Regions from separate parts of the Paenibacillus sp. P4_E11 genome, predicted to be linked through region 1. Evidence: riboswitches for the same ligand, from Rfam matches in the RefSeq annotation. Region 1 holds a riboswitch; each other region holds the start of a gene.
The links. Region 1 has a riboswitch for cyclic di-AMP ahead of AC1DWB_RS01465 (C40 family peptidase). Riboswitches for the same ligand answer to the same signal wherever they lie in the genome.
Positions count from the first base shown of each region.

Region 2: linked by a shared signal. The riboswitch ahead of AC1DWB_RS10240 (CAP domain-containing protein) and the one ahead of AC1DWB_RS01465 (C40 family peptidase) in region 1 are both predicted to bind cyclic di-AMP.
Region 3: linked by a shared signal. The riboswitch ahead of AC1DWB_RS05215 (3D domain-containing protein) and the one ahead of AC1DWB_RS01465 (C40 family peptidase) in region 1 are both predicted to bind cyclic di-AMP.
Region 4: linked by a shared signal. The riboswitch ahead of AC1DWB_RS21935 (hypothetical protein) and the one ahead of AC1DWB_RS01465 (C40 family peptidase) in region 1 are both predicted to bind cyclic di-AMP.

Region 1 is NZ_JBFUIX010000002.1:112,475-114,670, forward strand. Features, by position in the region: partial or broken gene AC1DWB_RS01460 (flagellin) at 1-23, opposite strand, end outside; gene AC1DWB_RS01465 (C40 family peptidase) at 242-1,108, opposite strand; cyclic di-AMP (ydaO/yuaA leader) riboswitch at 1,112-1,353, opposite strand; gene AC1DWB_RS01470 (carbohydrate-binding family 9-like protein) at 1,442-2,089, opposite strand.
Region 2 is NZ_JBFUIX010000019.1:62,871-65,066, reverse strand. Features, by position in the region: gene AC1DWB_RS10245 (ROK family transcriptional regulator) at 1-327, shown strand, start outside; gene AC1DWB_RS10240 (CAP domain-containing protein) at 530-1,306, opposite strand; cyclic di-AMP (ydaO/yuaA leader) riboswitch at 1,302-1,430, opposite strand; gene AC1DWB_RS10235 (sugar phosphate isomerase/epimerase family protein) at 1,517-2,196, opposite strand, start outside.
Region 3 is NZ_JBFUIX010000007.1:121,287-123,482, forward strand. Features, by position in the region: gene AC1DWB_RS05210 (polysaccharide deacetylase family protein) at 1-459, shown strand, start outside; gene AC1DWB_RS05215 (3D domain-containing protein) at 467-1,321, opposite strand; cyclic di-AMP (ydaO/yuaA leader) riboswitch at 1,329-1,504, opposite strand; gene AC1DWB_RS05220 (response regulator) at 1,771-2,196, opposite strand, start outside.
Region 4 is NZ_JBFUIX010000064.1:15,245-17,440, forward strand. Features, by position in the region: gene AC1DWB_RS21930 (histidine kinase) at 1-236, opposite strand, end outside; cyclic di-AMP (ydaO/yuaA leader) riboswitch at 588-786, shown strand; cyclic di-AMP (ydaO/yuaA leader) riboswitch at 884-1,068, shown strand; gene AC1DWB_RS21935 (hypothetical protein) at 1,194-1,595, shown strand; gene AC1DWB_RS21940 (potassium-transporting ATPase subunit F) at 1,732-1,809, shown strand; gene kdpA (potassium-transporting ATPase subunit KdpA) at 1,859-2,196, shown strand, end outside.

The DNA of each region.
Region 1 (2,196 bases):
TTATGGATCGTATGCTCGAGCCGATAGTTACGAACCTGATCGGTTACAAATAGTCCAAAAGTCGTATCCCCGACAGCCTCGTTCGTGCCGCCCGATGGCCGCGCCGGGGGCTGTAACGCGGATTCAATGGCAGCGGCCGGAATCCCTGCCTATATCTCCACGCTTCTGGCTCTAGCTCGAACGTTTCCGCTACACAAAAAAAAGCACGAGCCTAAGCCAGGCCCGTACCGCTAAAACTTCCTTACATTACGCGTTTAGCCCCAATAAACCGGGACCCCCAGTAGCTGCTGTTGAGCGAGTCAATTTGCACGCCTCTTGAGGTAGTCGCGGATATAAATCGCTCATCCCCCATGTAAATGCCTACATGCGTGGTTACTTTCCCGATATTGAAGAAGACAAGATCACCTGGAACGAGCCCAACTGTCTGGAAACCTGCGTTGTCGTACATGTCGCGTGAAGTGCGAGGCAGATCCAGGCCGTATTGATCGAATACATAGTTCACGAATCCCGAACAATCGAACCCGGCCGGCGTCGTCCCACCCCACATGTAGCGGATGCCTATGTAGGTTTGAGCTGTTTCGAGCAGAAGATCGCTCGTAGACTTCTTCGGCGGCGCATACCAAGCTGGCGCATGGTACTTACCGTCCTGGCCGATGATCGCCAATTGGTTGGCGTTATCCCATTGCACGAGGTAGCCGAAGCTCTCGGAGATGAACCGAAGCGGTACATACGTCGTGTTGTTCACGATGGCAGGCGCCGTCTCTAGCTTCACGGGCTGGCTGTTCACCACGGCATCAGAAGAGCCGGTCTGCAAGCTAATCGAGCGCTTGACGTCGCTAAGCTTCAGCTTGATGTTCGCCCCTTCCATCGCCCAGTCCACCTTGTAACCCATCTGCTCGGCTACGACACGCAGCGGAACGAGCAGTGTACCAGCCGGACTCATCATCGGCCCAGCCTCAGGGAACGCGACTAGCGAGTCGTTTACTTGCAGCTTGACACTCATATCGACCGGTGCTGCGGATGCTTCAGACGGCGTGCTTGCATACAGCAAGGCAGCCAGTCCCAGTGTGGCGCATGAATAGGCCACGGTTCTGAATAAATTATTCAAACTTGCTTCCCTCCTAGTGCCTCCGAGGTTAGGTGTCGGGTTCGGGAAGAGAGTGTTCCCTAGCTTGTCATCGCTCCTTCACAGAGCGGCTCGCATTCACCCCACTAGCGCATCCACGGCCATCGGCCGGAATGCACATGGGAAAGAAAAGGCCGACAGGACGCCGTAGCATCCGTCAGCTTCTTCCTTTCCGTCGGTCCCCCGTACCGGTCGTTCGGCACGACCAGATTCGGCTTGATTATGTAAATCTTCTCATCAATTAGGCTAGCATAGGGATGAACAGGATTCAACATCTAATACTTGGAAAAAGGCATCCAAACGACCCTAAATCCACTATTCGAAGACGAATGTTCCAAATTGTCGCGGAATATGGAAGCGGACAATCCCCGTCGGGGACCAAGCGGTATACTCATCCTGATCACGGTTCGGGCTCCGGTCGATGCGATACAGATTCGTCCTCCACTCATCGCCAGCCTGGATGGATTTCCCTTCCAGCAGATCGGCTGCCGGGATCGCAATTTCATAAACTACACGGCGGTTATCCAAATCTACACTCACATGAGACTGTAGCTCCGCACTGTCCCAAGCCGTATCCACTTCAATCGAATCACCCCTAGTATCGGACAAATCGTTGATGATCTTGGCATCGAACAGGACGCCAGCCGGGCTGAACTCGAACTCGAAGTACCTTGCCAAATCCCCGGTCGGGGACATGAACACTTCGACGACATCCTCGTCATAGATCGGATCATCACGCTCAGTCATCGTGCTCAAGATGTAGTCATCCTCGCATTCGAATCGGTAATACACGCCCCAATTGTTCCATGCGGCACGAACGCTAGTAGGCAGTATCGGCTTGTCGCCGGATACGACTTCACTCAACTGTACTTCTTCAATCCGCTCCCATACCGCAGCTTCTAGTGGTAACACCTGTTTGCCTACAAGCGGCAGTCTACGACATACGTATTTGTACTCGCTCATGTTATTGACTTCCTCCCGGAAAATAAACTTTTGGTCTGTTTGGTTCGATCCTGGTGTTCAGAATCCGCATGAATAAATTACATTCGCTGCCACAGCCCTCATCTCCT
Region 2 (2,196 bases), on a different contig from region 1:
GCCGAGCAGGGAGATGAGTTATCCATCCAAGTAGTTAATAGTGCTGCAACCTATTTGGGCATAACGATGGCCAATCTGGTCAACCTGTTGAACCCGGAAGCGATTATTCTAGGCGGACCGATACCCAAGGACAGCCCGACCTTTGTACAAACGGCCGTTAGGGTAATCAGGCAGCGTGCAATTGGTCAATTATCGGCTTCGACTGTCGTCCATACCGGGCAGTTCAAAGAAGTCGGTGGTGCACTGGGAGCGGCCAACTTTGCGCTGGATCGGCATATGACGTTTTCCTACTTCTCCTATATGCAGAGCAACAGCGCCAGCCGCTAAGCATGTGTTCGGGATAAAACAGAAGATGCTGATGCACAATAAAAAAAGCTCCTATCGGAGCAATTCGGTGAAGCGGGTTCGTCTTTAGCGGTAACTTTTTATGCCGAATCAGGATGCAACCTCTCGATGTTTATACTTTCTGATTCTGTAAAAAAAACCGTTGACTAGAAATCGTCAACGGTTCAGTTTACATTACTTCTTATTAACCTGTGAATTCTTGAACCCATTCGCCGTTGTAGAAGGCAACGCCAATCTTAGTGAAGTTCCCGTTAAGGATGTTCTGACGGTGTCCCGCACTGTTCATCCAGGCAGTCATAACTTCCTGAGGCGTACGTTGGCCCTTGGCAATGTTCTCACCCGCATAACGGAATGAAATGTTATAAGTTTTCATCATGTCGAATGGAGATCCGAATGTAGGCGAAGTGTGATCGAAATAGTTCTTGTTATACATATCCTTCGCTTTATCCATAGCCATATTCGTCAAAGCGGCATCACTTGTAAGAGGTTTAAGCCCAGCTTTGGCACGCTCCTGATTAACAAGCGACACGACTTGATTCGCAAAAGAACTTTCCGTTCCTGTCGACGGTGTGCTTGGCGTCGGTGTTGGCTTTACTGGTGTTGGTGTAGGCGTTGGTTTTACTGGTGTTGGTGTAGGTTTAACTGGTGCTGGCGTCGGTGTTGGTGTCACCGGAGTCGGCGTTGGTGCAGGTGTTACAGTTGTTGGTAATTCCGGGAACTTGATGTTCATCCCTGGAAACAGCTGCTCCAATTGCTTCGACAAGTCGAATTTACCATTCAGGAAATCGTTAAGATCTACTTTCTGTAAGCTATAATAACATTGAACTTGATTCCCTGTAGGTGTCGTCCCATTAGTCAAGGTTGCTGCGGATGCTGCTCCAGCTCCTGCTGTGCCGCCGATAACACCCAATGCCAATACCCCTGCCAATAGCTGCTTGTTCAACTTCTTCAAAAACTCCACTCTCCTTTTCGGCCTGCGAGGTTAGCTGACGGATTCGGGTCAAAGAGTAATCACCCGGCCACATAGTGGCTTCACCCCAAAGTTGGTTCCCCCGTGCTTCTACTAGCTTCGGCCTTTGTTGTTTGGTGCCCGTTCATTGTAGCATGGTTATATACACGAATTCATGCCGCAAAGTCTGGCAACAAAACCGGATTGTGGAACATTTGAATGCTACCGATACGTCTTAATGAAGTCAACAGCTTTCCTAATATCGATCTCCGGTTGGTCGCCAACTTCACGTTCGATCGTCAAATATCCTTTATATCCGATGTCCGTCAACGCTTGGAAATAAGCTTTGAAGTCCACTTTCCCTTCACCCAACGGCACTTCGCGGAAGATTTCGCCGGAACGCACCATCTCAGCAATTTTGCCGTGATCCATCGGCTCATAGCCTAATGCGCCATAGATTTCGCGTGGATCGACTTCCTTGTAGCGAACGCCATCCTTCACGTGCGTGTGCACGATATAATCCTTCAATGTGTATACACCTTGTACCGGATCGTCCCCTGTCACCATGACCATATTGGCTGGGTCGAAGTTGACCGATACGCCTCTGCTGCTCAACGTGTCGAGGAAACCTTTCAGATGCTCAGCTGTCTCAGGTCCGGTCTCAATCGCGAAAAAACCGCCCATGCTGCTCGCATATTGGCTCAATTCTTCACATGATTGCTGCATGGCAGCGAAGACAGCCCCATTCTTATCCGAAGGCACAATCCCAATGTGTGTCGTCACAATGTTCGTACCCAGATCTTGCGCGAGATCGAGAATGCGTTTGGACTTCTCGACTTTGGCTGGATTAGCGGCGATATCCTGGAAACCGTGTCCACCAAGATCACCGCATAGTGCAGATA
Region 3 (2,196 bases), on a different contig from region 1:
GTCGTGGCTCGGATCGTGCGGGAAGGACATATAATCGGCAACCACTCCTACAATCATCCGTTGTTCACGAAGTTGACGCTCGGCGAGTTCCAGAATCAGATCGAGAAGACATCCCAGATCTTACATGGGCAAATTGGTTATTACCCCAAACTTATTCGTCCTCCGTATGGTGAAATAACCGAGGAACAGCTGAAGTGGGTCGGAAGCCGCAACTATGTAATCGTCAATTGGAATATCGACTCCCTGGATTGGAAAGGTTTATCGGCCGATCAAGTGTCACATAACATCATAAGCCATATGCGTGCTGGCGCGATTGTGTTGCAGCATTCCGCCGGAGGAGATAAGCAGGATTTATCAGGCACAGTAACGGCCCTGCCGTCCATTATTCGTAAAATAAAAGAAGACGGCTACGAACTCGTAACCGTCCCACAATTATTAAACTTGTCCAAGCAGCTGTAGTCTAAACTTAATTTAATACGTAAATCTGTACCTTCTGTAACCCGAACGAGTTCACGAATGACTTGGACCCGGGAATGAAAATATCGATCTTGTTGCCCTTGATCGCACCACCGATATCACTGGCCTTGGCCAGTAAAGTCTGCGGCAATCCACTGAAGCTATAGCCTTTGATCAGGACGGTCGTTCCTAACGGAATGACCTTAGGGTCGACTGCGATTGTGCCAAGTGCTAGCGCATTGCCAAAGTAATCAACCGCTCCATAGCCGCCGTTCTCTTCAGGCGCACTGGAGTAGGCGGAAGCTGTGGCGTTCAGCACTTTCTTGTACGAATGCGAGGCACCCTGGTGATCTTGAATCGTTTGTCCCGTCTGTACAGCATCCTGAGCGGGTTGAGCAGCCGTGACCGTTGCTTTCGCTACAGCTGTAGTCGCTGCGGACTTGGCTTTGGCTTTGCTGACGATTGCCGTCTGCTTGCTTGCGGCAGGTACTGAGACTGGTGCAGATGCGGCTGCTTGAGCTGCGAGTTGAGCCGCCTGAGCTGCTTGTGCGGCTTGTTCTGCGGCAATCGCTGCTTCTGCGGCGGCAGCTGCTTCGCTCTTGGCGATTTCGGCCGTTGCTTGAGGACGCTGCAAGTCCCAGCCAGCCTGGAGGTCGAATTTGATGGGTTCGCTCGAGGCGATGTCCGACCCTTGTGCGTTCGTTGCGACTGCCAGCTGGCTTACCTCTTCAGTCTGCGGTTTGGCCGGCACGTCTTCCTGGCTCAGCTTTGCCACACTTTCTGCGAAGACGGTCGTTCCGCCAATGCAAAATACGCCTAAGGCAATTGTCGCCAAGGTTTTTTTGCTGTAAAACTTGGATATCAAGGTACATCGCTCCTTTTATTTGATGCCTACGAGGTTAGCTGTCGGGTTCGGGCTGAGGATACAACCCTACGTCTTATAAACGATTCACCCCAAACGGACGAACAAGTTCGTTTTCGTCCATACATACTTACATCCCCCGCACTGTCCAACAATTGGGAAGGACAGTTTCGGCCGTGCTTACTAAACAGGCTAACATACGATTATACCTAGAAAAACCCTTAAAATTTGGTAATCCATTATGTGAACGCAATATTTTGGCAAATACAAGTAGGTTTTTATGTGAAAAATTGGGTCCCTTTCAGGTTATACGAACCCTATATGCGAATAACAAAAAAAGCGCCAATGGCTTGGCGCTAAAGCAATCTTTCCCGATTGTCGAACCTGGAGCAGATCTGGAATAAATCCCCTGCCTGACTGAACTTCATTAAGCTTGAAAAAAAAGTTGTCCATTAAGCGAACGATTCTTTTGCAATCGGCTCCAACAGCTTGTAACCTACATTTCGAATCGTCATAATGTATTCCGGCGTGCGGGCATTTTTTTCGATTTTGTCGCGTAGGTGGCTGATATGAACGTCCACGATCCGGGTGTCTCCGAGAAAGTGATAGTCCCACACCCCGTGCAGCAGTTGCTGGCGGCTAAGCACTTTACCTCTATGCTTGCAGAGGAACAGAAGCAATTCGAATTCTTTCGGTGTCAGCTCAATGGAATTACCGTGAATATAAGCTTCCCGTTGATCAGGACGAATCTCAATGGGGCCGATATGGATCGATTCATCAGAAGTAGTCGGCAGTGTGTTCAATCTTCTCAGGATGGCCTGAATGCGTGAGACCAGCTCCTGCGGACTGAACGGCTTCGTCATGTAATCATCGGCTCC
Region 4 (2,196 bases), on a different contig from region 1:
CTCGGAACCCGTTCCAGATCAGCCAGCTGTTCCACCGTTTCCGGACGCCTCAAAGTCGACACCGCGCAGATGACCACGTCGATGCCTTCCTTCTTCAATTGCTGGCCCTCCCGGAGCATGTGATACGTCTTGCCGGACCCGCTGACGGCGCCGATAATAATTTTCAACCGTCCCTGGTGCAGCTTGGAGATAGTGTGAAGAATTTCTTCCGGCGATTTCCGCTTGAAAGTATCCATGAAGGATCAGTCACTTCCTATTGAATTGGAAATAATATGAATCTTACCTTGTGAAGAAGCTAAAGTAAAATAGCATGGCGATCCCTGCAACAGCTATTTCCGTGAATATGGCTAATGAAAACGGCATCATTGAATCCAAGCTTCAATTATTGGGGTCCCAGCTAGCGCTTGCTATGTATTTCATGAAAACTGAGTAAATCGCAGATATAGAGAGTATTGTAGAGGGATTTGGATGTTTGTTGCCGATTTACCATGTATGAAAGTCTGGAATGGCTATATTCAAAAGTCGGTCGTTCTTTACAGCTGTCTCCGTCAAGCGTATGATTCATCTCATGATTCATGCAAAGTTTTCATTTGCAAACGCTGAGTTTCTTGCCTAGCGCAGGAAAACGGGGGAACCAAACAGCGATGCGAGGTCGGTGTGAGAGCCGATTGAGCATAGCTAGGGGTGAATCCCGGGACAGGAGACCATGGAATCCTGAACCGGGTAGGGCGACTCTCACCGTCCGAATCCGTCAGCTAACCTCGTAAGCGTCAGGAGAGAGGATGATGAAGCTTGTGATCGGTTAACACGACCACAGGGCTTACGCCTCTGTGGTCTTTTGCTATGCCTATTGTTGAAAGATGAAGCATGCTTGTTGCAAGAACAAGCATGATCGCTGAGTCCTTGAATGGAAAAGGAACGGGGGAACCAACGGGAAACCACGCAGCCGTATGATGGTGTGCAAGTTTCCATGGGGTGAATCCTGGGTGTGGATCTACACACTCGGGTAGGGCGACTCTCACGCCCGAATCCGTCAGCTAACCTCGTAAGCGTATCGAGAGAGGCAACGATTGTCGTGGATATAGGCACGGTGTGTTTGACTGTGTCTGTAGGAAGCCGCGGGAAGAGTGCATCTCTTCATGCAGGCTTCTTTTTTGTTGCTCTCTTCGCTCGAATTATTAGGAGGAGAATGGATGATGGAGTCGTGTACAGAGCGAATATTGGTGTCCGCCCCGAACAAAACCGGAGAAGCGTTCATCCGTGAACTGATTCGCAGGGGTATTCCATTTGCAGCGCTGGTGAATAACCGAACGGAAATGGATCGATTGAAAGAGATTGGGGTAAGAGACTGGATCGTACTGGATACAGTGGATCAGACAACATGGATGATCCCGGAGTATGGGATAGGGAAAGTGTTTTTATTCGAAACAAGCCAGACGTTGTGCTGCCGCTACATCCAGATATGCCGGACTTGGACGGTGAAGCCGATCTACGTTATCACTCACTCCAATGCACCGCGCTTGATCTACAAAGGGCTGGGAGCCGCTTACGTCATTCATACGCATAGTTATGAGGTCAATTTTCTAATGGATTAACAATGACTACGAGGATGGGGGTTGTTCGCATGATGGACTTCTACATGATAGTGCTGCTTGCAGGTTGCTTTGTGCTATTCGCTGCATTTGTGTATGGCTGTGGACGAGTGGTGGAACAGTCGGGAGGCGAGCGGGAATGATCGTTATCGGCCTATTTACGGTAATGGTGTTCGTGTACTTGACTTACGCTTTGATCAATCCGGAAAAATTTTAGAGGAATCGTCAGCAAGTAGGGGCAGGTTCCTGGGAGGAGTTTCGTTGCAATGGGTATCGTACAAATCTGTATTGTAATTGTGTTGCTGGTGCTGCTTGTTAAGCCGCTAGGCACTTATTTGTATCATGTATTCTCTAATGAAGCTAATCGCATGGATAGATGGTTTACCTGGGTGGAGAAGCCGATCTATAAGCTGATTGGCTTGCGGGAACGCAAAGGAATGACTTGGAAAACGTACGCAATCAGCTTTATAGGAACGAATATCGTGCTTGTAGCGATCAGTTACTTGATTCTCCGGCTGCAAAATCATCTGCCCATGAATCCTAACTCGATAGACGCGATGGAACAAACATTGACGTTCAACACGGTAATCAGCTTCATCACGAA